Linked DNA regions of Variovorax paradoxus. The protein of the gene in region 1 binds, or shares a complex with, the protein of each later gene. Links are inferred from orthologs where the notes say so. Each region holds a gene or a part of one and is shown in the gene's direction. Other genes may lie near its edges.

Region 1 (14,665 bases):
GCGTGGACGTGGACCACAGCGCGGTGCAGTACGTGCGGAACCAGCTGGGCCTCAAAGTGGTGGCCATTGCCACGCTCGACGACCTGTTGAATTACCTGTCTGGCAACGCCGCCGCCGACCTTGGCGCACACCGCGAGCGCGTGCTCGCCTACCGCGCCCGCTATGGCGCCAACTGAGATCCCTCTCATGCCTGTGCGCAAGCTCGATCAGACGGCCCGGCCGTTCGCGGCCACCTGTGCGCCGCCGCTATTGCTGCTGCTGGTGATGGCGCTGTTGCCCACCGAGGCACCGGCACAGTCCACACAGGCGCCGGCCGCCATCTATTCCTGCACCGATGCCCGCGGCCGCACGCTCACGGCCGACCGCCCGATTGCCGAATGCACCGACCGCGAGCAGCGCGAACTGAGCCCGAGCGGCACCACGCGCCGCAAGATCGAGCCGACCTACACCGCGCGCGAACTGGCCGAGCGCGAAGACCGTGCCCGCGAAGCATCGATCCAGGCCGCGCGCCTGATCGACGAACGCCGCCGCGAGCGTGCATTGCTGGTGCGCTATCCCAACGCCACCGTGCACGACCGCGAGCGCAAGGAGGCGCTGGTGCAGATCGACGCGGTGATCCAGGCCGCGCAGAAGCGCCTGGACGAACTCGCCGAAGACCGCAAGAAGATCGACGAAGAGCTCGAGTTCTACAAGCACGACATCAGCAAGGCGCCGGGCGCGGTGCGCCGCAAGCTCGAGGACAACGCACAGAGCGTGGCGGTGCAGAAACGCTTCATCGGCGAGCAGGAAGACGAGAAGAGGCGCGTGAATGCGCGCTTCGACGAGGAGCGCTCGCGCCTCAAATTGATCTGGTCGCCGCAGAACGGCGGCGGAAAATAGGCTCGCCCCCAGGCTTCGCGCACTTCGTGTCGCTACTCCCTCCCCCTACCGGGGGCGATACCAGCGGCCCGGCAAAGCCGGTTCCGCGGTATCCCGCGAATAAATCGGGTCAGGCCAGCTTGGCTTTCAGCAGTTCGGTGACCTGCGCGGGGTTCGCCTTGCCGCCGCTGGCCTTCATCACCTGGCCCACGAGGCCGTTCAGCGCCTTTTCCTTGCCGGCGCGGTACTCGTCGACGTTCTTCTGGTTCTTGGCGATGACTTCGTCCAGGATCTTGTCGAGCGCGCCGGTATCGTTCATCGGCTTCAGGTCCTTGGCTTCGATGATCGCGTCGACATCGCTGCCTTCGCCGGTCCACAGGGCATCGAACACCTGGCGCGCCGCGTTGTTGGGCAGCGTGCCGTCGGCGACGCGTTGCACCAGCTGGGCGAGCTGCTGTGCCGTGACCGGTGCGGCTTCGATGCCGATTTCCTGCGCGTTCAGGCGGCGCGCCATCTCGCCGGTGATCCAGTTGCTCGCGAGCTTGGGCGTTGCGCCGGCCTTCACCGCTTCATCGAAGTAGCGCGCGAGCGCCGGGCTCTGCGTGAGCTGCGCCGCGTCGTATTCCGACATGCCGTGGTCGCGCACGTAGCGCTCGGCCATGGCGCGCGGCAGTTCGGGCATGGTGGTGCGCACGCGCTCGATCCATTCGGGCTCGATGGCGAGCGGTGGCAGGTCCGGGTCGGGAAAGTAGCGGTAATCGGCCGCGTCTTCCTTGGTGCGCATGGTGCGCGTCTCGCCAGTGTCGGGGTCGAACAGCACGGTGGCCTGTTCGATCTTGCGGCCGTCCTCGAGCTCGTTGATCTGCGAGTTGATCTCGTAGTCGATGGCCTGCTGCATGAACTTGAAGCTGTTCAGGTTCTTGATCTCGCGCCGCGTGCCGAGCTTCTCGCCGGGCTTGCGCACCGACACGTTGGCGTCGCAGCGGAAGCTGCCTTCCTGCATGTTGCCGTCGCAGATGCCGATCCAGGTGACGATCTTGTGCAGCTCACGCGCATAGGCCACGGCCTCGGCGGTGGAGCGCATGTCGGGCTCGGTCACGATCTCGAGCAGCGGCGTGCCGGCGCGGTTCAGGTCGATGCCGCTCTGGCCGATGAAGTCTTCGTGCAGCGACTTGCCCGCGTCTTCCTCGAGGTGGGCGCGCACCAGGCGCACGGTCTTCTTTTCTTCGCCGAGGAAGAAGGAGACCGCGCCGCCCTGCACGACCGGAATCTCGAACTGGCTGATCTGGTAGCCCTTGGGCAGGTCGGGATAGAAATAGTTCTTGCGAGCGAACACGCTGCGCGGCGCAATGTGCGAGCCGAGCGCGAGGCCGAGCTTGATGGCGCGCTCGACCGCGCCCTTGTTCATCACCGGCAGCGTGCCGGGCAGCGCCAGATCGACCGCGCAGGCCTGCGTGTTGGGCTCGGCGCCAAAGGCGGTAGAGGCGCGGCTGAAGATTTTGCTGGCGGTCGACAGCTGCGCGTGCGTCTCGAAGCCGATGATGACTTCATAGCCGCGCACCAGCGGGCCGGTCGGGCGGCCTTGTTGTTGTGCTTCGAATGTGTTCACGGGGTCGCTCATCTCAAAAGCCCTCGGGCGTGCGCATGTGCCAGTCGGTGGCTTGCTGGAAGCGGTGCGCTGCGTTCAGCAGCTTCGCTTCGCCGAAGTAGTTGCCGATCAACTGCAGTCCCACGGGCATGCCTGTATCGAAGCCCGCGGGCACGCTCATGCCGGGCAGGCCGGCGAGCGATGCGGGCAGCGTGAAGATGTCGGCGAGGTAGTCGGCCACCGGGTCGTCGCCGTGCTCGCCGATTTTCCAGGCGGTGGTCGGCGCGGCGGGGCCGGCGATCACGTCGCACTGCTTGAAGGCCTGCTGGAAGTCGTCCGCGATCATGCGGCGCACCTTTTGCGCCTGCAGGTAGTACGCGTCGTAGTAGCCGTGCGACAGCACGTAGGTGCCGATCATGATGCGGCGTTTCACCTCGTCGCCGAAGCCTTCGGCGCGCGTGCGCTCGTACATGTCGCCGAGGTCTTTGTACTGTTTCGCGCGGTGGCCGAACTTGACACCGTCGAAGCGGCTCAGGTTGCTCGAGGCCTCGGCCGCCGCGAGGATGTAGTACACGGGAATCGACAGTTCGGTGCGCGGCAGGCTCACTTCGACACGCCTGGCGCCGAGCTTCTCGTACTGCGCGAGCGCCGCATCGACGGCGGCGCGCACGCCGGGCGCCACGCCTTCGCCGAAGAACTCCTTCGGCACGCCGATGCGCAGGCCCTCGAGCGAGTCGTTCAGCGAGCGGCCGAAGTTCTCGGCGGGCTTGTCGAGCGATGTCGAATCGCGGTCGAGGTCGGGACCGCAGAAGGCCGACAGCAGCAGCGCGCAGTCTTCGGCCGAGCGCGCCATCGGGCCGGCCTGGTCGAGGCTCGACGCGAAGGCCACCATGCCGTAGCGCGAGGCGCGGCCGTAGGTCGGCTTGATGCCCGTCACGCCGCAGAACGAGGCCGGCTGGCGGATCGAGCCGCCGGTATCGGTGCCGGTGGCCGCGGGTGCGAGGCGTGCCGCCACGGCGGCCGCGCTGGCACCCGAGGAGCCGCCCGGAATGCGCTCGCGGTTCCAGGGGTTTTGCACCGGCACGGCGGTGTCGTGGCCCACGGCGGGCACGGCGACGTTCTCGTTGGCCGAGCCCATCGCGAATTCGTCGCAGCTCAGCTTGCCGAGCGTGACCGCGCCGGCTTCGGCCAGCCGGCGCACCACGGTGGCATCGAACGGCGAGCGGTAGCCCGCGAGCATCTTCGAGCCGGCGGTGGTGGCGAAATCGGTGGTGACGAAGATGTCCTTGTGCGCAATCGGCACGCCGGCCAGCGCGGGTGCGGTGCCGGAGGCGATTTGCGCGTCGGCCGCGCGGGCCTGGGCCAGCGTGACTTCCTCGTTCACGTCGACAAAAGTACCAAGCGATTCGTGGGCCTTCATGCGGCTCAGGAAAGCTTGGGAAGCTTCGACGGCCGAAACCTTGCGCTCGGCCAGAGCCTTGGCCAGAGCGACCACGCCCATCTGATGCAATTCGCCGCTCATTGCGGTACCCCCACGCTTGCCACGTTGTGTGCTGCGCTGCCCCCCGAGGGGGCCTTCGCGCCTTGGAGCGGTCCGGCGGCGCTCATTCGATCACCTTCGGCACGAGGAACAGCCCGGCTTCGACGGCCGGGGCGCTCTTCTGATTGGCTTCGCGGTTGTTGGGCTCGCTCACCACGTCGTCGCGCAAACGCAGTGTGATGTCCTCGATGGCCGCCACCGGATGGGCCAGGGGCTCGACGCCGGCGGTGTCGACCGAACGCATACGTTCGACTAAATCAAAAAAGCCGTTGATCTGGCTGAGCATGCGCTCGCTTTCGTCGGAAGCGAGCTGCAGCCTTGCCAGCGAGGCAATGCGTGCAATATCTGAAGCGGAAAGTGACATGGGTCGAACCGGTCGAAAAACCGGAAGTAATCGCACGCCCAACGGGGTGCTAACACGGGATTCAGAGGGGGATTCAGGTATTATCCCGCCTTTGCCGCAACCCCCGCGAACGCGCCGGCTTTTGCGCCAAAAACGATCAATTCACCCCGTCAAACGACCAAAAACAGAGCGACGACCTGCCGACGCGCAGGCGTGCTCCAGAGGATTCCGCACATGTTTGGAGCTTTCCGTCGGTACTTTTCCACCGACCTCGCGATCGATCTCGGCACCGCCAACACACTGATCTTTGCCCGCAACAAGGGCATCGTGCTGGACGAGCCCTCAGTGGTCGCCATCCGCCACGAAGGCGGCCCCCACGGCAAGAAGGTGATCCAGGCCGTCGGCCGCGAAGCCAAGGCCATGCTGGGCAAGGTGCCCGGCAACATCGAGGCGATCCGCCCGATGAAGGACGGCGTGATTGCCGACTTCGTGATCACCGAGCAGATGATCAAGCAGTTCATCAAGATGGTGCACCCGCGCACGCTGCTCACGCCGAGCCCGCGCATCATCATCTGCGTGCCCTGCGGCTCCACCCAGGTCGAGCGCCGCGCCATCAAGGACGCGGCCGAGGCGGCGGGTGCCACTTCCGTCTATCTCATCGAGGAACCGATGGCCGCGGCCATCGGTGCCGGCCTGCCGGTCAGCGAGGCGTCGGGCTCGATGGTGGTCGACATCGGCGGCGGTACCACCGAAGTGGGCGTCATCAGCCTGGGCGGCATGGTCTACAAGGGCTCCGTGCGCGTCGGTGGCGACCGCTTCGACGAAGCCATCATCAACTACATCCGCCGCAACTACGGCATGCTGATCGGCGAGCCGACGGCCGAGGTCATCAAGAAGAACATCGGCTCGGCCTTCCCGGGCTCCGAAGTCAAGGAAATGGAAGTCAAGGGCCGTAACCTTTCCGAAGGCGTGCCGCGCAGCTTCACCATCAGCAGCAACGAAGTGCTGGAAGCCCTGACCGATCCGCTCAACAACATCGTCTCGGCCGTGAAGAACGCGCTGGAACAGACGCCGCCCGAACTGGGCGCCGACATCGCCGAGCGCGGCATGATGCTGACCGGCGGCGGCGCGCTGCTGCGCGACCTCGACCGCCTGCTGGCCGAGGAAACCGGCCTGCCGGTGCTGGTGGCCGAAGATCCGCTGACCTGCGTGGTGCGCGGTTGCGGCATTGCCCTCGAGCGCATGGACCGCTTGGGAAGCATCTTCACGAGCGAGTGAATGCGCCACCGCCATCATCGGCCGGCTCTGCGTGTGCAGGCCGGCCTTTTTGCCATCTGACGTTGCACAGCCAGGTCTGAACCATGCCCTTGGGCACGCTCGATCGCACAGCCCCGCCCCTGTTCAATCAGGGGCAGTCGGCCCTGAGCAAGCTGATTTTTTTCGGCGCGCTCGCGCTGTTCCTGATGGTGGCCGATGCGCGCTTCCGCCTTGTGCAGCCCATCCGCACGGCCGTGGGCGCGATGCTCTATCCGGTGCAATGGGTCGCGCTCAAGCCGGTGCAGATGGTGGTCGGCGGCAGCCGCTACTTCGAAGACCTTCAAAAGGCCCAGCGCGACGAGCAGGAAGCCCGCAAGGCGCTCATGGCGCAGGCCGAGCGCGCGAGCCAGGCCGACACGCTCGCGCAGGACAACGCGCGGCTGCGCTCGCTGCTCGAGCTTCGCCAGACCACCCAGGCGCCGGGCCGCGCGGCCGAAGTGCTTTATGACGCCGCGGACCCGTACACGCGCAAGATCGTCATCGACCAGGGGCTCACGCAGGGCGTGGCGGCCGGCTCTCCGGTGATCGACGCCTACGGCGTGCTCGGCCAGGTGACGCAGGTGCAGCCCTTCACGAGCGAGGTCACGCTGGTCATCGACCGCGACCTTTCCATTCCGGTTCAGAACACCCGCACCGGCGTGCGCAGCGTGGCCTTCGGCGACGCGTCGGCGCACGGCGCCGGGCTGGAGCTGCGTTTCATGGCCGCCAATGCCGATCTGCAGGAGGGCGACCTGCTCTCCACCAGCGGCGTCGACGGCGTCTATCCGCCCGGCCTGCCGGTCGCGAAGATCGAGCGCATCGAGCGGCGCGCCGACTCCGCCTTTGCGCGCATCTACTGCGTGCCGCTGGCTCGCGTGACGGCCGCGCGCTACGTGCTGGTTCTGGCGCCCACGGGCGCGCCCTCGGCACCGCCTGCGGCACCCACCGCCGCAGCGCGCAAGAAGCCAGAGTCCAAGCCGGCCGCGAAAACCGACAAGGCCGACAAGAAACCCGCGGAGCGCGCCCGATGATCAAACGCCCCGGCCAGCAGCAGCTCCTGCTGCCCGTCAGCCCGCTCTTCATGTGGTCGAGCCTCGTGGTGGCGCTGCTCATCAACATGATTCCGATCGGCCGCGCCGCGTGGATGCCCGACCTGCTTGCGCTGGCCATCGTGTTCTGGGGCGTGCACCAGCCGATGCGCGTGGGCATTGGCGCGGCCTTCGTCTTCGGCCTGTGCATGGACGTGCACCAGGCGTCCATGCTGGGCCAGCATGCGCTGTCCTACACCACGCTGGGCTTCTTCGCGATCACCATCCACCGGCGCCTGCTCTGGTATCCGGTGGCGTCGCAGGCGCTGCAGGTGCTGCCGCTCTTCGCGCTGTCTCAGTTCATCGAGGTGGTCACGCGCCTGATCGGCGGCGGCGTGTTCCCGGGCTGGACGGTGCTCATCTCCCCGGCCATCGAGGCCGCGCTGTGGCCGCTGGCAACCGCGCTTCTGCTGGCGCCGCAGCGCCGCACGCCGGAACCGGACGAAAACCGCCCCCTCTAAGCCCGAGGCAGCCGCATTTGCCATCGCACTTGCACACGCCTAAGCTCACGCCGCCATGACCGAAATCCGCAACGTTGCCGCCGACCTCGCACGCTTCAAGCGCCGCGTGATCGTGATCGGCATGGCGGTGCTCTTCGCCTTCGGACTGCTCGGCGCACGATTGGTCTACCTGCAGGTGGTGCGGCACGAAGACCTGGCGGAGCAGGCCGAGAGCAACCGCACGGCCATCGTGCCTGTGGTGCCCAACCGCGGGCTGATCCTCGATCGCAACGGCATCGTGCTGGCCTCGAACTATTCGGCCTACACGCTGGAGATCACGCCCTCGAAGGTGGGCGATGTCGAGGAGACCATCGACAGCCTGACGCAGGTGCTCGAGGTGTCGCCGCGCGACCGCCGCCGCTTCAAGCGCCTGCGCGAAGATTCGCGCAGCTTCGACTCGATTCCGATCCGCACCCGCCTGAGCGACGAGGAGGTGGCGCGTTTCGCGGCGCAGCGCTACCGTTTCCCGGGCGTGGAAATCAAGGCGCGGCTGTTCCGGAACTATCCGCATGGCGAGATCGCCTCGCACGTGCTCGGCTACATCGGCCGCATCAACCAGCGCGAGAAGACCGCGATGGAAGACTGGGCCGAGGAAGACCAGGCCAACTACAAGGGCACCGATTACATCGGCAAGCTCGGCATCGAGCAAAGCTACGAGAAGACGCTGCACGGCCAGACCGGCGTCGAGCAGATGGAAACCTCGGCCGGCGGCCGCGCGGTGCGCCGGCTCGCGAGCCACCCGGCCACGCCGGGCAACACCGTGATGCTGTCGCTCGACATCAAGCTGCAGAAGCTCGTGGAAGACATGTTCGGCGAGCGCCGCGGCGCGCTGGTGGCCATCGACCCCAAGACCGGCGAGGTGCTGGCCTTCGTGAGCAAGCCCACTTTCGATCCCAACCTGTTCGTCGAAGGCATCGACACCGAAAGCTGGAAAGAGCTCAGCGAGTCGCTCGACAAGCCGCTCCTCAACCGAGCGCTGCGCGGCACCTACCCGCCCGGCTCCACCTACAAGCCCTTCATGGCGCTGGCCGCGCTGCAAACCGGCAAGCGCGGTCCGAACGTGGTGGTCAACGACCCCGGCTACTTCAACTTCGGCGGCCACCGCTTCGGCAGCCCCGAAGGCAATATCGGCGGCGTCGACATGCGGCGCTCGATCCAGCTGTCGAGCAACATCTACTATTACTCGCTGGCCAACGAGATGGGCGTGGACCTGATCCACGACTTCATGAAGCCGATGGGCTTCGGCCAGATCACCGGCATCGACCTGGGCGGCGAGGTGCGCGGCGTGCTGCCCAGCACCGAGTGGAAGCGCAACGCCTACAAGCGGCCCGAGCAGAAGAAATGGTACGCGGGCGAAACCATCTCGCTGGGCATCGGGCAGGGCTACAACGCCTTCACCATGCTGCAGCTCGCGCAGGCCACAGCCATCGTGGCCGACGGCGGCATGAAGCACAAGCCGCACCTGGTGCTGGCCACGCGCAACACGGTGAGCGGCCAGGTGGCGCCGCTGCTCCAGCCGCCGGCCGAGAACCTCGGCTACACCGCGGCCAACGTGGCGGTGGTTCGCGAGGGCCTGACCAGCGTGGTGACCAGCGGCACCGCGCGCGGCGTGTTCGCGGGCGCGGGCTACCAGGCCGCCGGCAAGACGGGCACCGCGCAGGCGGTGACACAGGCGCAGAACACCCGGTACAACGCCCGCGCGCTCGAAGAGCACCAGCGCGACCACGCGCTGTTCATGGCGTTTGCACCGGTCAACAATCCGAAGATCGCCCTCGCGGTGATCGTCGAGAACGCTGGCTGGGGCGCCGGTGCCGCGGCGCCCATTGCGCGCCGGGTGTTCGACTACGTGCTGATGGATCAGTACCCGAGCGAGGCCGACATGGCCGCCGTCAAGATCGGCAAGGCCGCGGCGCCCATCGGCAAGCCGCGCGTGGCGAGCGAAGTGGCGTGGCCGGCGGCGGCCACTGCTGCGACCGCGCCCTGATGGTTTTTCTCCCTCTCCCAGAGGGAGAGGGGACAAGGCACTAAGCCCCTGCGACGGTGCCGCGGACTTCACCCAGGCCGATGCGCACCGCCCCCTCGCGCTCGCAGTAGCCGCGCATGATCAGCGTGTCGCCGTCTTCGAGAAAGGTGCGCTTCTCGCCATTCGGCAGCGTGATCGGCTGTTTGCCGCCCAGTGTGAGTTCCATCAGCGAGCCGGCTTCGTTGGGCTTGGGGCCCGAGAGCGTGCCCGAGCCCAGCAGGTCGCCGGGCTGCAGGTTGCAGCCATTCACCGTGTGGTGCGTGACGAGCTGCGCGGCGGTCCAGTAGGCGGCCTCGGTGGTGTTGCCGCGCGTGAGGTGCACGGGCGCCACGCCTTCGGCGCGCATCTTCGCGGTCTGCAGCAGCACTTCGAGCGTGATGTCGAGCGCGCCGCTTTCGCGGTTCGACGGGGCATCGAGGTACGGCAGCGGCTGCGGGTCTTCGGCCGGCCGTTCGAACTTTGCGCGGAAAGGCGCCAGCGCGTCCATCGTCACGATCCACGGGGACAGCGCGCTCGCGAAGTTCTTCGAGAGAAAGGGGCCGAGCGGCTGGTATTCCCAGGCCTGCAGGTCGCGCGCCGACCAGTCGTTGAGCAGCGTCACGCCGAACAGGTGGTCTTCGGCCTCGCCGACGGCAATCGGCTCGCCGAGCGCATTGCCGCGGCCGATGAGGAAGCCCAGTTCCAGCTCGTAGTCGAGCCGCTTCGATGGCCCGAAGCTCGGTTCGGCCGCATCGGGCGCCTTGGTCTGGCCCTGCGGGCGCTTGAAGACCTGGCCGCTCACGCCGATGGACGATGCACGGCCGTGGTACCCGATGGGCACCCACTTGTAGTTGGGCATCAGCGGCTGGTCGGGGCGGAACAGCTTGCCGATGGTGGTCGCATGGTGGATGCCGGTATAGAAGTCGGTGTAGTCGCCGATGCGGCAAGGCACGGTCATCTCGGCCGCGGCCTGCGGCAGCAGCGCCTTCGACCATGCGGCCTCTTTGCCGCTGCCTTCCGCAAGGCCCGCCGAAATTGCCGCGCGAAGTGCCTGGCGGTCTTTCACGCTCGCGCTCATCAGCACGTTCATGTCGTCCGTATCGACGAGGCCTGCGGCCTTCAGGTCGAGCACCTGGTCACCGATGGCGACGCCGATGCGAAAGGCCTCGCTGCCGCCGGCCGCGCGGAAGCGGCCGAAGGGCAGGTTCTGGATCGGAAAGTCGCAGCCGGCGTCGTTGGCCGAGGCAACCCAGCTGCGCAGCTTCGGGTCATGGGTGGCGTTCAGTGCGATGGTCATGGAATATCTTTCAAATAATGCTCTGCGGCGATAGCGGCTCTTTCGCGGAACACCGCGGAACCGGCTTTGCCGGGCCGCTGGTGTTGCCCCCGGTAGGGGGTTGGCGTAGCGACACGAAGTGCGCGAAGACTGGGGGCGAGCCTATTTCTTGAATTGGTCTTCGAGGCCGGCCCAGCAGTCGGCGTAGTCGGTGTCGAGCGCGGGGCTCTGTAGCGCGAAGTTGGTCGGAATGAAGCGGTAGCGGCTCTCGAACATGAAGGCCAGCGTGTTGTCGAGCTTGTGCGGCTTCAGGTCCGCATGGGCCGCCTTGTCGAAGGCTTCCTCGTCGGGCCCGTGCGGCACCATGCAGTTGTGCAGGCTCGCGCCGCCGGGCTTGAAGCCACCCGGCTTGGCGTCGTACTCGCCGAGCACCAGGCCCATGAACTCGCTCATGAGGTTGCGATGGAACCACGGCGGGCGGAAGGTGTTCTCCATCACCATCCAGCGCGGCGGGAAAATCACGAAGTCGCAGTTCGCGGTGCCGGGCGTGTCGCTGGGCGAGGTGAGCACCGTGAAGATCGACGGATCGGGATGGTCGAAGCTGATCGAGCCGATTACCATGAAGTTGGCCGTGTCGTACTTCACCGGCGCAAGGTTGCCGTGCCATGCGACCACATTGAAGGGCGACTGCTTGGTCGGCGCCTTCCAGAAGCGGCCGCCGAATTTCTTGACGAGTTCGTAGGCGCCGCCGCCGTTGCCGTTTTCCTCGAACGCCGCCGTGGGCACCTGGAAGTCGCGTGCGTTCGCCAGGCCGTTGGAGCCGATCGGGCCCAACTCGGGCAGGCGGAAATGCGCGCCGTAGTTCTCGCAGACGTAGCCGCGAGAGAGACCGTCGGGCAGCGCCACCTTGAACACCATGCCGCGCGGCAGCACTGCGATTTCGCCGGGCTTCACATCGAGCACGCCGAGTTCGGTTGTGATCACGAGGCGGCCCTGCTGCGGCACGACGAGCATTTCGCCGTCGGCGTTGACGAAGGCGCGCTTCTCCATCGAGCGGCCTGCCAGGTACATGAGCGAACCGATGCCGACCTGCGACTCCGCATCGCCGTTGGCCGCGATGGTGTGCATGCCGTCGATGAAGTCCACATCGGCCGCGCCGTTGTCGAGCGGCATCGGATGCCAGCGCAGCGGCTCGGGCGGCAATGCGATCCCGCGGTCGGCGCCGGTGGTCCAGTGCGGCTGGGCATACGGCTGGTAGCGCCCGGACACCACCGAAGGCTGGCGGCGGTACAGCCACGTGCGGCGATTCTCATGGCGCGGCGCGGTGAAGGCGGTGCCCGAGAGCAGTTCGGTGTAAAGGTCGAAGGGCGCGCGCTGCGGGTTGTTGCGGCCTTGCGGCAGCGCGCCGGCAACGGCCTCGGAGGCGTACTCGTTGCCGAAGCCGCTCAGGTAGTGCCGCTCGGGATCGGGCCTGGTGTTGGCGGTTGGATTGGTCATGGTTTTCTCTTCCGGAAATCGCGATGAGGTGGCATGTGTGTTCAGCTGCCGCGCGCGGCCTCGAAAGCCTCGCGCAGCACGGCCAGCGAGCCGATGTGGTTGGCCAGCACGAGCACGAGCCGCGCATTGAAGGCATGGCTCTCTTCGGTAGAAAGCCCCTGGTGAGCCTCGATGAGCGCCTCGTAGAAATCGTCAGGGGCTTCGAGGTTCGGCGTGGTGTTCAGGTGTTGCATGTTCATGCCTTTGCCAGTGCGTGGTCGATGGCCGTGCGGATGTGGGCCGCCGTTGGGTGCCGCCAGCGCGCGCACACGTGCTGGTCAGGCCGCAGGAGGTAGACGGTGCCGGGTTGCGCGTCGTAGCGCTGCGTGGCGAGCTCCCCCGCAGCTGTCGTGTCTTGCACGCGCGCGATGTGCAGCGGAAAGTCGCAGGCTTTCAGCGCCTGCAGGCTGCGCCCGGCTGCATCGCCCTGGCCGAACACCAGCGCGGTGAACTGCGACACGTGGCATTCGCGCAGCAGCCAGCCCGTGCTGCCGTCGGACCGCGCGATGGGTGCATCGGCTGCCGCGGCGCCGGGCACCATCGCGCCTTCGAAGGTATCGGCATCGGGCGTGTTGAGCGGCGAATCGCGCAGCACCGCCGGCACCGAGAGCCGTCCGCTGTTGACCAGCGTGCGCGCGAAGGCGTGGCGCTTGGTCAGCGCGAGCACCGCATCGCGGAACAGGCGGCTCACCTCGCTCTTGGGCGTGATGAAGTCGGTGGCGCGCGTGGAGTGGCGGATGTTCTCGTCGGCCGCGAATTCGCGCTCGCTCGCATAGCTGTCGAGTAATGCGTCGGGTGCCTGGCCGTGCAGTACGGCTGCGAGCTTCCACGCCAGATTGTCCGCATCCTGCACGCCCGAGTTGGCGCCGCGCGCGCCGAACGGCGACACGCCGTGCGCCGAGTCGCCCGCGAACAGCACGCGGCCGTGGCGAAAGCGCTCCATGCGCTGGCACGCAAAGGTGTAGATGCTGGCCCAGCCGATCTGGAACTGCACGTCCGCAAAGCCGATGCTGTCGAGCAGCGCGCGCACGCGCGGCGTGATGTTCTCGGGCTTGCGCTCTTCCACCGGATCGGCGTCCCAGCCGAGCTGGAAGTCGACGCGCCACATGCCGTCGGCCTGCTTGTGCAGCAGCACGCTCTGGCCGGGGTGGAACGACGGGTCGAACCAGAAGCGGCGCTCTGTCGGCAGCTGCGCATCCATCGTGATGTCGGCGATCAGGAAGCGGTCGCGGAACACGCGGCCCTTGGCTTCGAGGCCCAGCATCTGGCGCAGGTTGGAGCGCGAGCCGTCGCAGGCCGCGACGTAGCCCGCCTGCAGCCGGTAGTCGCCCTCGGGCGTTTCCACAGTGAGCACGGCGCCTTCGTCGTTCTGCTCGATGCCCGTCACCTTGTTGTTCCAGCGCAGGTCGATCAGCGGCAGCGACGCCGCCCGCTCCACGAGGTAGCCCTCGACGTAGTACTGCTGCAGGTTGATGAACGCCGGCCGCTCGTGGCCGGATTCTGGCAGCAGGTCGAAGCGGTAGACCTGCTCGTCGTGGAAGAACACTTTTCCGACGTGCCACGACACGCCCTTGTCCACCATGCGGTCGCCGCAGCCGAGGCGGTCGAACACCTCGAGCGTGCGCTTGGCAAAGCAGATGGCGCGCGAGCCGCTGGAGAGGGTGTTGTCGTTGTCGAGCAGCACCACGGGAATCTCGCGCAGCGCCAGGTCAATGGCCAGCGTGAGGCCGACCGGGCCCGCGCCGACGATCACGACCGGGTGACGCGCGGGCGTGGACGCATCCTGGTCGGCGTGGCGTTGGTAGTCGAAGCGCAGGCTTTGATAGTCGATCACGTGTTGTCTCCGAGTCTTTTGTCTTGCTCCTTCCCCCTTTGGGGGAAGGTTGGGATGGGGGCTCGGCAGCGCTCGCGATTGGCGCCGCGTGCCCCCACCCCGACCCTCCCCCGGGAGGGGAGGGAGCAATGCGATCAGCCCTCCAGCGCCTTCCACATCTCGATATCCCGCTCGGCCGTCCACACGCGCGGGTCCGCATGGCCCGAAGCTTCGTCGTACGCGCGGCTCACGTCGAACGGCATGCAGTGGTCGAAGATCACCCACTGGCTGTACTTGGGCTTGAGCTTCGCGTAGGTGTCCTTGTAGACCGTGTTCAGGTCGCGGCCGGCCTTCACGCCCTCTTGCACGCTGGCGTACACGTCGGAGATGAAGTTGCGCGTGCCGGTCAGGCCCTCGGCCACTTCGGCGGGCGTGGTGAGCGCGGCGCCGCGGCCTGGCACCAGCGCGGCGGGCTTGAGGGCCGCGATGTTGTCCAGCGTCTGCGGCCAGTCCTTGAAATAGGCGTCGCCCGCATACGGCGTGGCGCCGAACTCGACCAGGTCGCCCGACAGCAGCGTACGCTCCTCGGGCAACCAGACGACCGTGTCGCCCTTGGTGTGGCCGCGGCCCAGCTGGATCAGCTGCACCTCGAGCTTGCCGAGCCACAGCGTCATCTTGCCGGTGAAAGTCATGGTGGGCCAGGTCAGGCCCGGGGGCACCGTCTCGACGTTCTGGAACAGGCGCGGGAAGCGGCCGATTTCGCTGGCCTTGTCGGCCTCGCCGCGCTCCACGATCAGGTCGCGCGTGTCCTGGCTGGCCAGGATG
Region 2 (14,555 bases), 750 kb from region 1 along the record:
GGCCATCCGCATCCACCACGCCGAAGCCGGTGGTGGTCAAGCCGGGGTCGATGCCGAGAATGCGCATGTCAGAGGTTGAAGTACCAACGGATCGAGTGGAAGAAGATGGGCGCGGCGAAGCACAGCGCGTCCACACGGTCGAGCAGGCCGTTGGCGCCGGTCACGCCCGCGCCTTTCTTGCCCCAGTTCGGAATGCCGCGGTCGCGCTTGAGCGCCTTCATCACGAGGTGCCCCATCGATCCCGCAACGCAGGCGATGATGGACACGGCGAGCGCTTGGCCGAACTTGAAGGGCGTGATGAACGAGAACAGCGCGCCCACCAGGCTGGCGACCACGATGCCGATGCCCCAGCTGGTCCAGTTGAAGCTGCGGCTCACATTGGGCGCGAAGGGCTTGCGCTGCGTGCGGCGCGAGATCACGTGCTGCACCAGCACCGAGGTCTGCACCACGAACACCAGGAAGAACACGAGAAAGGCGCTCTTGCCTTCGTAGCCCGGAAAGCTCAGCAGCAGCAGCGCCGGCACGTGGCTCATGCCGTAGACACAGACCATGATGCCCCACTGCAGCTTGGCGTTGCGCTCGAGAAAGTGGCTGGAGTCGTCGGCGAGTGCGCTGGCGACCGGAATCGCGAGGAACACGTAGACCGGAATGAACACGGTGAACAGGTCGAAGCGCGCGGTGCCTACGAGCCAGAACTGGATCGGCAGCACCACGAAAAAGGCCAGGATCAGGCTGCGGTGGTCTCCGCGTCGTGTGGGTGAGAGCGTGATGAACTCACGCAGCGCAAAGAAGGCGATGAGCGCGAACAGGACGGTGGCCACCGTTTCGCCGAGTGCCCAGCCGACCCAGAACACGACCACCATGAACCAGGTGGTGCCCAGCAACTTGCGGTAATGGGCGAGCTCGGCTTGCCAGGTGGCGTCGTGCACGGGGTTGCGGCGTTCCCTGAAGCTCAGGAAGAGTGCCGTGGTGCTCGCGACGACGAGCAGGCCGAAGACGATGAGGAAGAGGGCCGCGACTTGTTGCGTCGGCGTGAGGCTGCGCAGGAACTGGTTCATGTCAGTTTTTTGTTGCGCGCTGTTGTTGGTGGCTGCGTTCTAGGCGCTCTTGTTCAGGGCGCGTGCACAGGCCACCGGGTACTCCCCTCCGCGAATGTCCCCCGGCTTCGCCTCCTCCTTGATTTCGCTGCGGGGAGCACCCGATGCCCTGTGCACTGGGACACGCTCGTGGTGTACGGCCGATCAACGACCGGCGTGCATAACGCTCACGTCGATGGGGTGCCTTGCGCAGCGAAATCAAGGGGGAGGCCGCAGGCCGGAGGACATTCGCGGAGCAAGGTACCCCGTCGGCGGGTGCGCGCCCCGAATGACGCACAACACGGCGCAAAGAGAAAGCTTTCATTTCAGACATCGCGCAAAGCGATCACCGCAGCACGCGCGCGATCGAGGAACGGGCGGCGCTCTTCGCTTTCTTCCACACGGATCGGCGCACCGAATGTGACCGAACACAAGATCGGCACCGGCACGATCTCGCCCTTGGGCATGACGCGCTGCACGTTGTCGATCCATGCCGGCACCAGCACCACTTCGGGAAACATCGTCGCGAGCGTGTAGAGGCCGGACTTGAATTTTTGCGGTTCGCCCGTGTGGCCGCGCGTGCCTTCGGGAAAGATGATGATCGAGTCGCCGCTGCGCAGCGCTTCGACCAAGGGTGCGAGCGGGTCGGCGACTGGGGGTTCAGCGGGGGCGGAGGGCTCTGCTTCCGCCGTCACGGCCGGCGGTTCGACAGGGGGGGCGGCCGGCGGGGAAGGTGGAGGCGCAGGAAGATCGAGCCGCCCTTGCACTTCATCGAACGCCTCGGGGGTGACATCGACGACAGGCGATGCCGTCGGCGCCATCGGCAGCAACGGCTCCATCGAAGGCTCGATGCGCTCGGCTTGCGGTCCAACGGAATTTCGCACGGGGGCTTGGGGCGTCTCCGGTTCCGCCCGGGCGGCCGGTGGTGCCGCCGAACCCGGCGCCGTGGCCGCGCGTTCCACATACACGGCGTTGAACACCTCGGTCGTGATCCAGCGCTTGAACGGCGTGTTGGCCCAGTAGTCGCGCGCCGCAATGGGTCGCGTGATGCTGCGCAGTTCCTCGGGCAGGGCGGCCCAGATCATCACGAGGTCGGCGTGGCTCTGGTGATTGGCGAAGTAGATGCGCTGTTCGGCCTTCGGCGGACAGCCGTACCAGCGTGCCTGGGCGCCCGTGAGCAGTCGGATGATTCCCAACAACAACCAACCTGTGAGCTTTGCCAGCATATGGGAGCGATGATACGGGCCATGCGATGGCGTTTCGATCCTCTTTCCCTGGTCTGGGCGCTGGCCCTGTTCGTTGTTCTCGTGCTGCTGGCCACCGTCGGCGCGCGCTGGGGCTGGCTGCGCAGTTTCTTTGGCGACGTGCTGGCCGTGGTGTGGGTCTATTTCGTCTTCAGGACGTTCATCGCCGCGCGCGTGCTGCCGCTGGCGCTGGCCGCATTCGGTGTGGGCCTGGCCGTTGAACTCGGCCAGTACCTTGCATCGAACTGGCACCTGCACATTGCGAACCGTGCCTTGCGCATCGTGCTCGGCAGTACGGCCGACTGGTGGGACGTGCTGGCCTATGCGATCGGCTTTGCGGCCGTGCTGGCCGCCGAAGCGCTGCGTGCCGGCCTCAGGGCAGCTCGGCCGCCGGCATCCGCGCGGCGATGGTCGATGCCCGTCCGCTGAGATAGGACGAACCCAGCTTGCGCTCGAAGAACTTCGGGCTCGGCAGCATCACGGCCAGGCGCGCGGCCTCGCCGGCGCTCAGGCGCGAGGCGGGTTTTCTGAAGTAGTACTGGGCGGCGGCTTCGGCGCCGAACACGCCCTCGCCCCATTCGACGTTGTTCAGATAGATCTCGAGAATGCGCCGCTTATCGAGCAGCACTTCGAGCAGCGTGGCGAGCACCAGTTCCTGGCCCTTGCGCAGCAGCGTGCGCTCGCTGGAGAGCAGCAGGTTTTTCGCGAGCTGCTGCGTGATGGTCGAGCCGCCGCGCAGCTGCACCGGACGCACCGGCTTGCCGCGCGCGATCGCGCGCGCTGCCCGCCGCGCCGCGAGTTCCTCGGCCTTGGCATTGCGTTGCCGCGCACGTTCGATGGCTTCCCATTCGACGCCGTTGTGGTCGATGAAATCGGCATCCTCGCTGGCGATGACGGCGCGCTTGAGGTTGTCGCTGATCTGCGCGTAGGGCACCCACTCCTGGCGCCACGCGCCCTTGCTGCCCTGGTGAATGGCGATCTGCCAGGCTTCGGAGCGCTGGAACGCGGTGCTTTGCGGAGCGATCACGGCCATGGCCGTAATGCGCGCGACGAAGAAAAGCTCCAGCGCCACGCCCGCCACCAGCAGGCAGGCAATCAGCCGCAGCAGCCGTTTCATTGGCCGGCAGCGAGCGAAGCGCGCAATTCGGCCAGCACCTGCGCGGCGGGCGGGCGCACGCCGCGCCAGGCTTCGAATGCTTCGGCCGCCTGCTCGACCAGCATGCCGAGTCCGTCGCGCCCCACGGCGCCGTGCGCTTCGGCCCATGCGATGAAGCCGGCGGCGGCCGGGCCGTACATGAGGTCGACCGCGAGCGCGCCGTCCCGCAGTACCTGCGCGCGCACCGGCACCGCATCGCCGGCGAGGCTGGAGGCCGTGGCATTGATCACCACGTCGAAATTACCGGCCACTTCATCGAGCGCCCAGGCCTCGAGCGTGGCGCCGTGGCGCAAGGCCAGCGCCGCGTGGCGCTGCACCAGTGCCATGGCCTTGCCGACGGTCCGGTTGGCCACCACGATGCGCGAAGCGCCTGCGTCGAGCAGCGGCCCGAGCACGCCGGCGGCGGCGCCGCCCGCACCGATCAGCAGCAGCTCGCGCCCCGCCAGCGGCACGGCGGCGTTGCGCACGATGTCGTTGACGAGCCCGATGCCATCGGTATTGTCGGCGTGGATGCCGCCGTCGGCTTCGAAGCGCAGCATGTTCACGGCTTGCGCGAGCAGGGCGCGCTCGCTGGTGTGCTGTGCAATGGCGGCGGCATCGAACTTGAAGGGCACGGTGACATTGCAGCCGCGCGCGACGTTGTCCTGCTCCGCGGCTTCTCGCCGGAAGCTGGCGACGCCTTCGGCGAAGGCGCCGATCGGCACGAGCCGGCGGGTGTATTCCAGCTGTTGGCCGCAGAGCTCGGCAAATCGGGCATGGATGCGGGGCGAGCGGCTGTGCTCGACGGGGTTGCCCATTACGCAATACAGATCCATGGCGCCGTTGCTTGCTGGTGTTGCTATTGGGAGGAGAGCTCGATGGTCTCGTCGCGCGTGAACTTGAAACGCGACTGCAGCACGATCTGGTCGGTCTGCTTGCGCATTGCATCGGTGAACTTGCCGAAGTTGCCGATGCTGTGCACGATGGCCTTGGCGCGCCGGTCGAGCGTGGTGTCGCCGGAGCTTTCATCGACCACGGTGTCGAGGATCTTGCCGTCGTGATTGATGGTGATCGTCATCTTGAGCTCGCCGTAGAGCTTCTTGCCGGCGGCCGTGGGAAAGTTCTCGGTGCCTCGCACTTCGATGCGGCGGCGCAGCGTGTCCACGTAGATGGCATAGGCCGCCTCGCGCGTCGAAGGGCTCAGGTAGCGCTTCTTGGGGCGCGCGTTTTCTTCGTTCACGCGCCGCTCGATTTCGGCCAGCAACTCGACCATCTGGCGTCGCTTTTCCTCGCGCGCAACAGCCTCTTTCGGGTCGCCCGACACGCGCGGATCGGGTGCGGGCATGGCGGCCAAGTCGCGCTTGAGTTGCGCGAGCAGCTGCATCTGCTGTGCCTGCATCGCGTCGACCTGGCGCTGCGCTTCTTCGATGGAGTCGCCCACGGCGGTAAAACTCGAAGGCGGCAGCGGACTGGTGGCGCGGCCCCGTTCGAGATCGCCGCCGCCTGCCAGCGAGGTTTGCGCCATGACGCGGGCCGTGGCGTCGGGCTTGTCCTTGGTCTTGCTATTGACGAGGATCACCTCGAGCGGCGTGTCGCTGAAGACCCGATTGAACGATTCAGGGTCGACGAAACGCACCGTCAGAAGCGCAGCGTGCGCGATGACCGACACACCGAGTGCAATCTGCAGCGTGCTCAGATCCCTGAAGTTCATTGACGGCGCTCCTCGCGGCTCATTGAATGGTTTTTATATTCCGCGCGGCGCTTGTTACGCCGGCGTGTTCTCCGGTGCCGGCTCGCTGTCGGTCAGGTCAACGGCAATAGCAATCGGGCCGGCCACTTCTTCTTCCTCATCGCCGCTTTCCTCGTCGGCCGCGGCATCCATCTTGGGCGCATCGAGGCGCTCGAGCACCGTGCCGTGCACGTCGAGCGCGATTTCGTCGATCTCGCCAAGCTTCACGCGCAGGCGGGCGCCACGTTCCTGCTGGCCCGCCACGGGGAACACCAGCGGCAGCGTGTCGGCACGCACCAGCGCGCCGTTCTGGATGTCCTTGATGACGGTGACTTCAAGCTCGGTGATGCCTTGCTGCTCCAGGTACTTGAGCGTCCAGAAGCGCTCCATGCCGCCCTGGTAGGCGTTGTAGGTTGCGTAGGCGGCGTCGAAGCCTGAGAGGATCGAGAACAGGTCGGCGTCCTTCGGCTTGAAGGGCGCCGCCAGCGCGGCGGTCTTGCCGTGGCGCGCGGCCGCAATGATCTGCCACTGGTTCACGAGGTCGGTGTAGCGGCGCAGCGGCGAGGTGCTCCAGGCATAGCTCTTCACGCCGAGGCCCGCGTGCGGCAATGCCCGCGTGCCCATGCGCACCTTGATGCCCGGCGCCAGGCTCGCCTGACTGCGGTAGAGCCCGGGCACGCCGAGTTCGCCAAGCCAGCCGCCCCAGCTGCTGTTGGCCAGGATCATCGCCTCGGACACGATCAGGTCGAGTGGCGCGCCACGCTGACGCGTGGTGATCTGCACCTGCTCGCTGCCGTTCGGCTCGCCGTCGTTGCCGACGAGGCGAAAGTTGTAGTCGGGCCGGTTGAAGTTCTCGGGCTTGCCGCGCACCACTTCGCGCTGCGCCTTCAGCTGCTTGGCGAGGCGGAACAGGAAGGAGAGCGGAGCGCGCAGGTTGGCCGCGGCCTCGGGCGTGTTCTCGCTTGCGAACGATGCGTCTTCGAGCCACGGCTGCGTGACGACACTGTCGAGCTGGTCGTGCCGCAGGTTGGCCACGATGGGCACGCGCTCGAGCTTCGTCTCGCTGGACTGCAGTTCGAGCGTGGCTTCGTCGAAGCGCACATAGAGCGACACGGCCGGGCGATCGCCGCTTTCGAGCAGCGTGTAGGCGCTGACCACCTCGTCGGGCAGCATCGTGATCTTGTGGCCCGGCATGTAGACCGTGGACATGCGCGCGCGCGCCACTTGGTCGATGGCGCTTCCGGGCGTCAGCGCGAGGCCTGGCGCTGCAATGTGGATGCCGACCGTGACCGTGCCGGTCCCCAGGCCCTGGACCGAAAGCGCGTCGTCGATCTCGGTGGTCTGCGAATCGTCGATCGAGAACGCCTGCACGCCGGCGGCCAGCGGCAGCTCGTCGACGATGGCCGGTGCGGCGAGTGCCGGAAACCCCGTGCCCTTGGGGAAGTTCTCGAACAGGAAGCGCCGCCAGTGGAACTGGTAGGGCGAGTCGATGGCGCCGGCGCGCTCCAGCAGGTCGAGCGGCGGGCGCTGCGTGGCGCGCGCGGCGTCGACGACGGCCTTGTATTCGGGCGCGTTCTTGTCGGGCTTGAACAGGATCTTGTAGAGCTGTTCGCGAATCGGCTGCGGACAGACGCCCTCGGCCAGCTGGCCGGCCCATTCGACGATTTGCGCCTGGACGACTTTCTTCTTCTCGATGGCGGCGAGCGCCTGCTGCACGATGTCGGCCGGCGCCTTCTTGAAGCGTCCCTTGCCCGCGCGGCGGAAGTAGTGCGGTGCCTCGAACAACCCGAACAGCGCGGCGGCCTGCTGCGCGAGCGTGGGCTTGTCGCTGAAATAGTCGGCCGCGAGTTCGGCAAAGCCGAATTCGCCCTCGGCGGCAAATTCCCAGGCCAAGTCGAGATCCATCGTGGCGGCGAGCGCGCGCGCTTCGGCGATCAACTCGGCCGGGGCCGGTTTCTCGAAACGCAGAACGATGTTGGCGCCCTTGACCTTGACGCGCTTGCCGGTGTCGAGCTCGACCTGCGCCGATGCTTCGGCCTCCGACAGCACGCGGCCGCCGAGGTACTTGCCGGCTTCTTCAAACAATACAAACATGCCCGGATTGTCCCAGACTCGGCACCCTCCCGGGCTTCAGACCGGGTTGATGAAGGCGATGACCTCGTCGAGATGGTTCTGCTCGAAATCGGACAGCGCGTGGTCGCCCCCCTCGAGCAGCTTGATGTTGCTGTCGGGGTAGCGCGCGGACATTTCGTGCCAGTCGAGCGCCTCGTCGCCCTTGGCGATGATGGCCAGCACGCGTTCGGGCCGCGTGAGGCTGCCGACTTCCATGGTGCGCAGTTCCTGGATGTACTCGGGCCGGAAATAGAAATGTTCGGCCGGGTCCTGCCACGTGGTCTGGTCGCCGATGTAGAGCGCCAGGTCGCGGGCGGGATGCACGGCCGGGTTGAGCAGCACGGTGCGGCAGCGCGTCATGCCGGCAACGTAGGTGGCATAGAAGCCCCCGAGCGAGGAGCCGACCACGGCCATCGACTTGCGAGGCCAGTCTGCAATGCCCTTCATCACCATGTCGATGGCTTCGCGCGGCGAGGGTGGCAATTGCGGGCACCACCACTGCAGCTTGGGGTGCTCCAGTGCCACGCGCTGCGCCATCAGCCGTGCCTTGGTGGAGCGGGGCGAGGAGCGGAAACCATGCAGGTACAACAGATGAGTGGCTTGCGGGTCCATGCGAGGCAGAGGCTGAAGTGGTGCTGTCGACGCAACTCCGTTGAGGGAGCCGGGGAATTTTGCATGAGGTCTGCGTGCGCGACGCGGCTTCCGTCGAAGGCTCTCGCATGCGGGCTTCGTGCGGGGAAGTGATTGTTGACCACTGGAATCTCGGAAGTGCGGGAATTTTCTGCATTCGGCCGGCGCCGGCCGCACTCGGAGCCCGAAAGTATTCAGCTTGCGCGCCGGGAGCGTCCAAGTACGCTGGACTTGTTGCATTTTGGCAATGCCGCGGTTCCGTCAGGTCGCTGGCGGCTTCGTGTTTGCCGGATCGACGTGTGAAGGGGCGGCGCGAGTTTTCCGGCCCGGGCGGGTGTTGGCATCCCATGAAAATGGGAGGGGCCGCAGCTTGTTCGATAGGCGCGGCGCCTTATGCTAAGCCCATGAATATTGAGGCTCTGGATGCCGGAACGGCGCGCCGCTGGGGCGTGCTCGTGGTCGAAGACGACAGCCGCGCACGCGCCTTCTTCGAGGCCAGCGTGCAGCGCAGCGCGAGCCTTTTTTGGCTCGGAAGCGCCGGCACCGTACAGGAGGCATTGGCCTGGCTGGCCCGGACCACCACCATTCCCGACGTGCTGCTGGTCGATCTCGGCATGCCCGACGGGAGCGGGCTGGACGTGATCCGCGATGCCGTTGCGCGCTTTCCGGGCTGCGAGCCGCTGGTGATCTCCGTCTTCGGAGACGAGGAAAACGTGCTTTCGAGCATTGAAGCCGGCGCCGTCGGCTACATCCACAAGGATGCCGCGCCCGAGGACATCGCGCAGACCATTGTGGAGATGAAGGCCGGTGCATCGCCCATCTCGCCCATGATCGCGCGGCGGGTGCTCGCCAAGTACCGCAGCCTGCAGTTGGCGGGTACACCCGTCGCCGCGGCCCCCGAGGCTGCCGCCGCCAGCGCCGCTCCGAGCCTGCTGTCCGCCCGCGAGCACGAAGTGCTGACGCTGATTGCGCGCGGCTTTTCCTATGCGGAAATCGCACGGCTCAAGGGGCTGAGCGTGCACACGGTGCAGACACACATCAAGAATCTCTACGGCAAGCTGGCGGTGCATTCCAAGAGCGAGGCGGTGTTCGAGGCCACGCGCCTCGGCCTGCTGTCCCACCCCGGGTGAACCGTGTGGCGGGGCGCATGTTCGGGAGGCCGCGCAGGGCGCTTTGCTTCCTGTGGCTCGCGGTAGTTCTGGCGGCGGCCGCGGTCGCAGGCATGGCTGCTGCAGCGGCGGAGGGCCCGGCCGAACTGCACAGCGGCACTGTCGTCGCCACGGTCGACGGCGTTGAGCACACATCGCCCGTCGAGCTTTCCTACCACTGGGACCGCCAGCACGGAGGGCGTCCCGGCTTCGCGAGCTTCGACCTGCCGTTCACCCTCGAAGCCGAGCCCAAGACGCCGTGGGGCATCTTCATTCCCCGCGCCGGCAACGTCCTCGAGGTGCGGCTGAACGACGCGTTGCTGCAGGTCTACGGCGACCTGGGCCGCGGCAACGGGCCCGACTACGCCAAAGCTCCCATCTACGTGCCGATACCGGGGCACCTGCTGAAGGCGGGCGACAACCGCCTGCAGATCCGCATTCGCGCCGACAGCGCCCGGCGCGCCGGACTGTCGCGCGTGACGGTCGGGCCGGCCACGCCGGTGCGCACCGACCTTTTCGAAAGCGCCTATGGCTGGCGCTTTACCGGCTCGGTGCTCTTGACCGCCTTCAGCCTCATCGTCGGCGGCATTGCACTCGCGCTGTGGCTCACGCAGGTCGATGCGGATGCCGTCGGATGGCAACGGCGGGACGGCATCTATTTCTGGGCGGCGCTCGCCGAGTTCTGCTGGGCGATACGGGTGGCCGACGCCGTGATTGCCGAACCGCCGCTCTCCTGGGGGCCTTGGGGCGTGCTCATGGCCGCCTGCTATGCGGGCTGGGCGGCGTCGGCCATGATGTTCTGCTATCACCTCGCGGGCTGGGGCAACAACCCTCGCACGCGCTGGTTGCGGTGGCTGATGGCCGGCGTGGTCGCCGGAACGATCGGCGCGAGTTCGGTGGCGCTGTCCCGTGAAGAGCCGTATTGGCTCACCGGCTGGCTCGCACTGGAAATTGGAGTCGTTGCGCTGTTCGTCTGCGCTTTTGCCATCGCCACGGTGCGGCGGCCGAACGTGGAGCGCCTGCTGGTGGCGGCCGCCGCACTGGTGACGCTGGGCTTCGGCGTCCGCGACTGGCTCGTGATCCGCCTGAGCGACGCCTACGGCGAAACCACCTGGGTGCGTTATTCCTCGGTGTTCTTCGGCATTGCGCTGCTGCTGATCGTGCTCAGGCGCTTCCATGCCGCCAGTGTCGAGGCGCGCGGTTCGGTCGCGGCCCTGGCCGCGCGGGTGGCGCAGCGCGAGCGCGAACTCGCCTCGACCTTCGCCGCGCTGGAGCAGGTGGCGCGCGACCAGGCACGCACCCACGAGCGCGAGCGCGTCCTGCGCGACATGCACGATGGCGTGGGTTCGCACATCAGCTCGGCCATCCGGCAATTGCAGTCGGGCCAGGCCAGCTCCGAGGAGTTGCTGCGGACCCTGCGCGACTCGCTCGACCAGCTCAAGCTGTCGATCGACTCCATTCATTTGCCGCCGGGCGACGTCGGCGCCTTGCTGGCGGCGCTTCGCTACCGGCTGGAACCGCGCCTCGCGGCGGCGGGCGTGGAACTCGAATGGGCGGTGGACGAACTGGCGCCGGTGAAGCAGCTCGACGCACAGGCCATGCGGCAACTGCAGTTTCTGCTGTTCGAGGCCATTTCCAACGTGCTGCAGCATGCCCAGGCAAAGACGCTGCGGATCGAGGCCGAGATGGTGGCCGGGACGGTGCAGCTGCGCGTGATCGACGACGGCCGCGGCTTCGACGCATCGCAGGTGCCCAGGGCGCTGACGGAGCGCGCGGGGGCTGTCGGCGCCCGGCTGGCGGTGGAAAGCCGACCGGGGCGCACGGTCGTTCAGCTCGTGTTCGGCTGAGATGCCTTGCGGGGCGCGGATAATCCGCCCCCATGTCCGCCGTGTTCAATCAGCCCTCCCTGGCGCGCCGCGTCGCGCCCGTCTTCCAGGGCTTCGACGGCTTTTTGGCCTTTGCCGTGCTGTTGCTGGCCTTTGCCGGGTTGCTGACGATGTATTCGTCGGGCTACGACCACGGCTCGCGTTTTGCCGATCATGGCCGCAACATGCTGCTGGCGGGCTTCATCATGTTCGTGGTGGCCCAGGTGCCGCCGCAGCGGCTGATGATGTTCGCGGTGCCGCTCTATGCCATGGGGGTGGCGCTGCTGATCGGGGTTGCGCTCTTCGGCATCACGAAGAAGGGCGCTACCCGCTGGATCAACGTCGGCGTGGTGATCCAGCCCAGCGAAATTCTCAAGATCGCGATGCCGCTGATGCTGGCGTGGTGGTTCCAGCGCCGGGAAGGGCAGCTGCGCCCGCTCGATTTCGTGGTGGCCACGGTGCTGCTGGCCATTCCGGTCGGGCTCATCATGAAGCAGCCTGACCTGGGTACTTCGCTGCTGGTGCTCGCCGCCGGCATGGCGGTGATCTTTTTCGCCGGGCTGCCGTGGAAGCTGATCGTTCCGCCGGTCGTGATCGGCGCGATAGCGGTCACGCTGATCGTGGGCTTCGAGTCCCGGCTGTGCGCCGACGGTGTCGACTGGCGGGTATTGCACGACTACCAGAAGCAGCGCGTTTGCACGCTGCTCGACCCGAGCAAGGACCCGCTCGGCAAAGGCTTCCACATCATCCAGGGAATGATCGCCATTGGTTCGGGCGGCGTCGGCGGCAAGGGATTCATGCAGGGCACGCAGACGCACCTCGAATTCATTCCCGAGCGCACCACCGACTTCATCTTCGCCGCCTATTCCGAGGAATTCGGCCTGGTGGGCAACCTTTCGCTGATCGCCGCCTTCATTCTTCTGATCTTCCGCGGGCTGGCCATTGCGACCAGTGCCTCGACCCTGTTCTCGCGGTTGCTGGCAGGCGCGGTGACGATGATTTTCTTCACCTACGCCTTCGTCAACATGGGCATGGTGAGCGGCATCCTGCCCGTGGTCGGCGTGCCGCTGCCGTTCATCAGCTACGGCGGCACTGCCATGGTCACGCTGGGGTTGGGGCTCGGTATCCTGATGTCGATCGCCCGGGCGAGAAAACTCGCCCAGAACTAACCCGCAGCCCGCGCGGGGAACACCGTGGAACCGGCTTCGCCGGGGCACTGGTGTTGCCCTTGGCGGGGAGAAGGCGAAGTGACACGACGTGCGCGCACCCTGGGGGTGAGCCCTAGAATCCGCTTCATGATCTCTCGCGAACCCACCATCGAGCGCCTGGCCACGGCGCAACAGCTCCTTCTCACGCCGTTCGGGCTCGACGAATCGCACCTGAGCAAGGCCCTGGCCGAGATCACCGCGCACCGGGTGGACGATGCCGATCTGTACTTCCAATACACGCGCAGCGAGGGCTGGAGCCTGGAAGAGGGCATCGTGAAGACCGGCAGCTTCAGCATCGACCAGGGTGTCGGCGTGCGCGCGGTCAGCGGCGAGAAAACCGCGTTTGCCTACTCGGACGACATTTCCGAGGCGTCGCTGCTCGATGCGGCCCGCACGGTCCGCTCCATTTCTTCGGCGGGCCGCACTGCGCGCGTGAAGACCCCGGCCCGCAAGATCGCTTCGAGCCGTTCGCTTTACAACGGCGTCGACCCCATTTCCACGCTCGACAGCACGGCGAAGGTCAAGCTGCTCGAACGGGTCGAAAAACTCGCGCGTTCGCGCGATCCGCGCGTGGCGCAGGTCATGGCGGGCCTGGCGAGCGAGTACGACGTGGTGCTGGTGGCGCGGGCCGACGGCACGCTGGCGGCCGACGTGCGCCCGCTGGTGCGCCTTTCGGTGACGGTGATTGCCGAGCAGAACGGCCGGCGCGAAGTCGGCTCCGGCGGCGGCGGCGGGCGCTTCGGCCTGGCCTACTTCAACGACACGCAAATTGCCGAATATGTCGACCAGGCCGTGAAAGCTGCGCTGACCAACCTCGATGCGCGCCCGGCACCGGCCGGCGAAATGACCGTGGTGCTCGGCTCCGGCTGGCCCGGCATCCTGCTGCACGAGGCCATCGGCCACGGGCTCGAAGGCGATTTCAACCGCAAGGGCTCGAGCGCGTTCTCGGGCCGCATCGGCCAGCGCGTCGCGGCCAAGGGCGTGACCGTGCTCGACGACGGCACCATTGCCGACCGCCGCGGTTCGCTCAATGTGGACGACGAAGGCAACGCGAGCCAGCGCAACGTGCTCATCGAAGACGGCATCCTCAAAGGCTACATCCAGGATTCGCTCAACGCGCGCCTCATGAAGGTCAAGCCCACGGGCAACGGCCGGCGCGAGAGCTATGCCCACGTGCCGATGCCGCGCATGACCAACACCTACATGCTCGGCGGCGACAAGGACCCCAAGGAAATCGTCGCGAGCATCAAGAAGGGCCTCTACGCCACCAACTTCGGCGGCGGGCAGGTCGACATCACCAGCGGCAAGTTCGTGTTCTCCGCCAGCGAGGCCTACTGGGTCGAGAACGGCAAGATCCAGTACCCGGTGAAGGGCGCGACCATCGTGGGCAACGGCCCCGACGCGCTCACCCGCGTGACCATGATCGGCAACGACATGGCGCTCGATTCGGGTGTGGGCACCTGCGGCAAGGAAGGCCAGAGCGTCCCCGTGGGCGTCGGCCAGCCGACCTTGCGCATCGATGGTTTGACCGTAGGCGGTACGGCCTGAGAGCTTGCTAAGCTCCGCTCCTTCAACAAAAAGGAGAATTCGATGGGGATCAGGATCAATTCGTCTGCGGCTCTGTGGGCCGCGACTGCTGTGGTGGCGTTGGCAACGGCAGGTTGCGCATCTCGCGGCGGCTCGGGCGACAACAGCCAGTCCGCGGCGTCGGCACCACCTGCCGCCGGCGCGCCCGCTGCCGCGGCACGCGGCGGCTCGAAGGCCGGCATGGACGCCAAGGGCAATGTCGTCGATTCCTCCAAGGTCGAGGCCGGCAGCGGCCGCACCGTCAAGGGCCTGAACGGCTACGAAGGCGAAATCACGGGCGTTCCCGCGCGCAACAGCAGGTTCTCGCGGTTGCAGATCGGCATGAGCGCCAGGCAAGTCACCGACCTTGCCGGCCAGCCGACCGACCAGGGCGCCTACGTCACGGGCAAGGCCTTCATTCCGTTCTATTTCGGCAGCGACCGCCATCGCTACGAGATGACCTACAAGGGCCAGGGACGGCTGGTTTTCGCGGGCGGCGGCATGGGCGACTACTCCAGTGGCAACCTGATCTGGATCATTCACAACCCCAACGAGTCCGGCTACCGCTGAGCCGTTCGGAGCCGGGCCCTTTGCCTGGCTTTTTGTTTTCCGTGCTACATTTCGCCCACATGTCCGCCCTCCGCGCTTATTTCTTTGCCTACTTTTGGTTCCCGGTTTCCGGCGGACGAGAGGCGAGCGCGTAAAGCAAACGAACACCCTCCCAAAACCGCCGGCGCCTCCAGCCCCGGCGGTTTTTTTATGCCCTGACGATTTCACTCCAACAAGGAAAAGCACCATGAGCACGAACACTGCCCCCACCAGCGACAGCTGGTATGCGAGCG

The links.
Region 2: the proteins of mrdA (region 1) and rodA are in contact, whole or in part, in a crystal structure (PDB 6PL5), measured with the Thermus thermophilus proteins. The link is inferred for Variovorax paradoxus from one-to-one orthologs. Residues at the interface, in WP_223903432.1 of Thermus thermophilus: Arg4, Ile5, His6, Leu8, Ala9, Phe12, Ala15, Leu16, Leu19, Gly20, Arg22, Ala23, Trp24, Leu26, Gln27, Val28, Tyr31, Tyr34, Leu36, Leu43, Thr45, Asp47, Lys156, Gln157, Gly158, Ser160, Val184, Leu201, Glu202; in WP_223903423.1 of Thermus thermophilus: Phe161, Val165, Phe168, Val169, Leu172, Pro198, Tyr199, Glu202, Tyr211, Arg212, Asp213, Gln220, Val221, Gln223, Ser224, Ile226, Ala227, Ile228, Gly229, Ser230, Gly266, Phe267, Val270, Leu274, Tyr277, Gly278, Leu281, Phe285, Leu289, Arg297.

What each region holds. Positions count from the first base shown.
Region 1 is NZ_JAUSXG010000001.1:5,044,263-5,058,927, reverse strand. What follows is about bases 6,723-9,713. They hold mrdA (penicillin-binding protein 2), read left to right. Parts: upstream 6,723-7,229; coding sequence 7,230-9,197; downstream 9,198-9,713. Other genes in these bases: fahA (fumarylacetoacetase), read right to left, coding at 9,238-9,713; mreD (rod shape-determining protein MreD), read left to right, coding at 6,723-7,174. Outside these bases: pyrE (orotate phosphoribosyltransferase), read left to right, coding at 1-176; QFZ42_RS24055 (DUF4124 domain-containing protein), read left to right, coding at 187-879; Asp-tRNA(Asn)/Glu-tRNA(Gln) amidotransferase subunit GatB, read right to left, coding at 989-2,479; Asp-tRNA(Asn)/Glu-tRNA(Gln) amidotransferase subunit GatA, read right to left, coding at 2,481-3,968; Asp-tRNA(Asn)/Glu-tRNA(Gln) amidotransferase subunit GatC, read right to left, coding at 4,051-4,350; QFZ42_RS24035 (rod shape-determining protein), read left to right, coding at 4,564-5,607; rod shape-determining protein MreC, read left to right, coding at 5,691-6,656; more of mreD, read left to right, coding at 6,653-6,722; more of fahA, read right to left, coding at 9,714-10,512; hmgA (homogentisate 1,2-dioxygenase), read right to left, coding at 10,654-11,988; QFZ42_RS24005 (DUF2783 domain-containing protein), read right to left, coding at 12,030-12,227; QFZ42_RS24000 (FAD-dependent oxidoreductase), read right to left, coding at 12,224-13,861; QFZ42_RS23995 (MBL fold metallo-hydrolase), read right to left, coding at 13,996-14,665. UniProt on the Escherichia coli protein: Catalyzes cross-linking of the peptidoglycan cell wall. Responsible for the determination of the rod shape of the cell. Is probably required for lateral peptidoglycan synthesis and maintenance of the correct diameter during lateral and centripetal growth.
Region 2 is NZ_JAUSXG010000001.1:4,302,508-4,317,062, reverse strand. Bases 10,150-13,030 are described here. They hold rodA (rod shape-determining protein RodA), read left to right. Parts: upstream 10,150-10,953; coding sequence 10,954-12,108; downstream 12,109-13,030. Other genes in these bases: tldD (metalloprotease TldD), read left to right, coding at 12,235-13,030; QFZ42_RS20675 (sensor histidine kinase), read left to right, coding at 10,150-10,921. In the rest of the region: crossover junction endodeoxyribonuclease RuvC, read right to left, coding at 1-67; QFZ42_RS20720 (phosphatidate cytidylyltransferase), read right to left, coding at 69-1,058; QFZ42_RS20715 (lysophospholipid acyltransferase family protein), read right to left, coding at 1,403-2,302; QFZ42_RS20710 (ribosomal maturation YjgA family protein), read left to right, coding at 2,312-2,749; QFZ42_RS20705 (transglycosylase domain-containing protein), read right to left, coding at 2,694-3,437; aroE (shikimate dehydrogenase), read right to left, coding at 3,434-4,291; QFZ42_RS20695 (energy transducer TonB), read right to left, coding at 4,315-5,166; QFZ42_RS20690 (ribonuclease catalytic domain-containing protein), read right to left, coding at 5,221-7,278; QFZ42_RS20685 (YqiA/YcfP family alpha/beta fold hydrolase), read right to left, coding at 7,315-7,908; QFZ42_RS20680 (response regulator transcription factor), read left to right, coding at 8,331-9,056; more of QFZ42_RS20675, read left to right, coding at 9,149-10,149; more of tldD, read left to right, coding at 13,031-13,695; QFZ42_RS20660 (hypothetical protein), read left to right, coding at 13,738-14,283; QFZ42_RS20655 (3-deoxy-7-phosphoheptulonate synthase), read left to right, coding at 14,510-14,555. UniProt on the Escherichia coli protein: Peptidoglycan polymerase that is essential for cell wall elongation. Also required for the maintenance of the rod cell shape. Functions probably in conjunction with the penicillin-binding protein 2 (mrdA).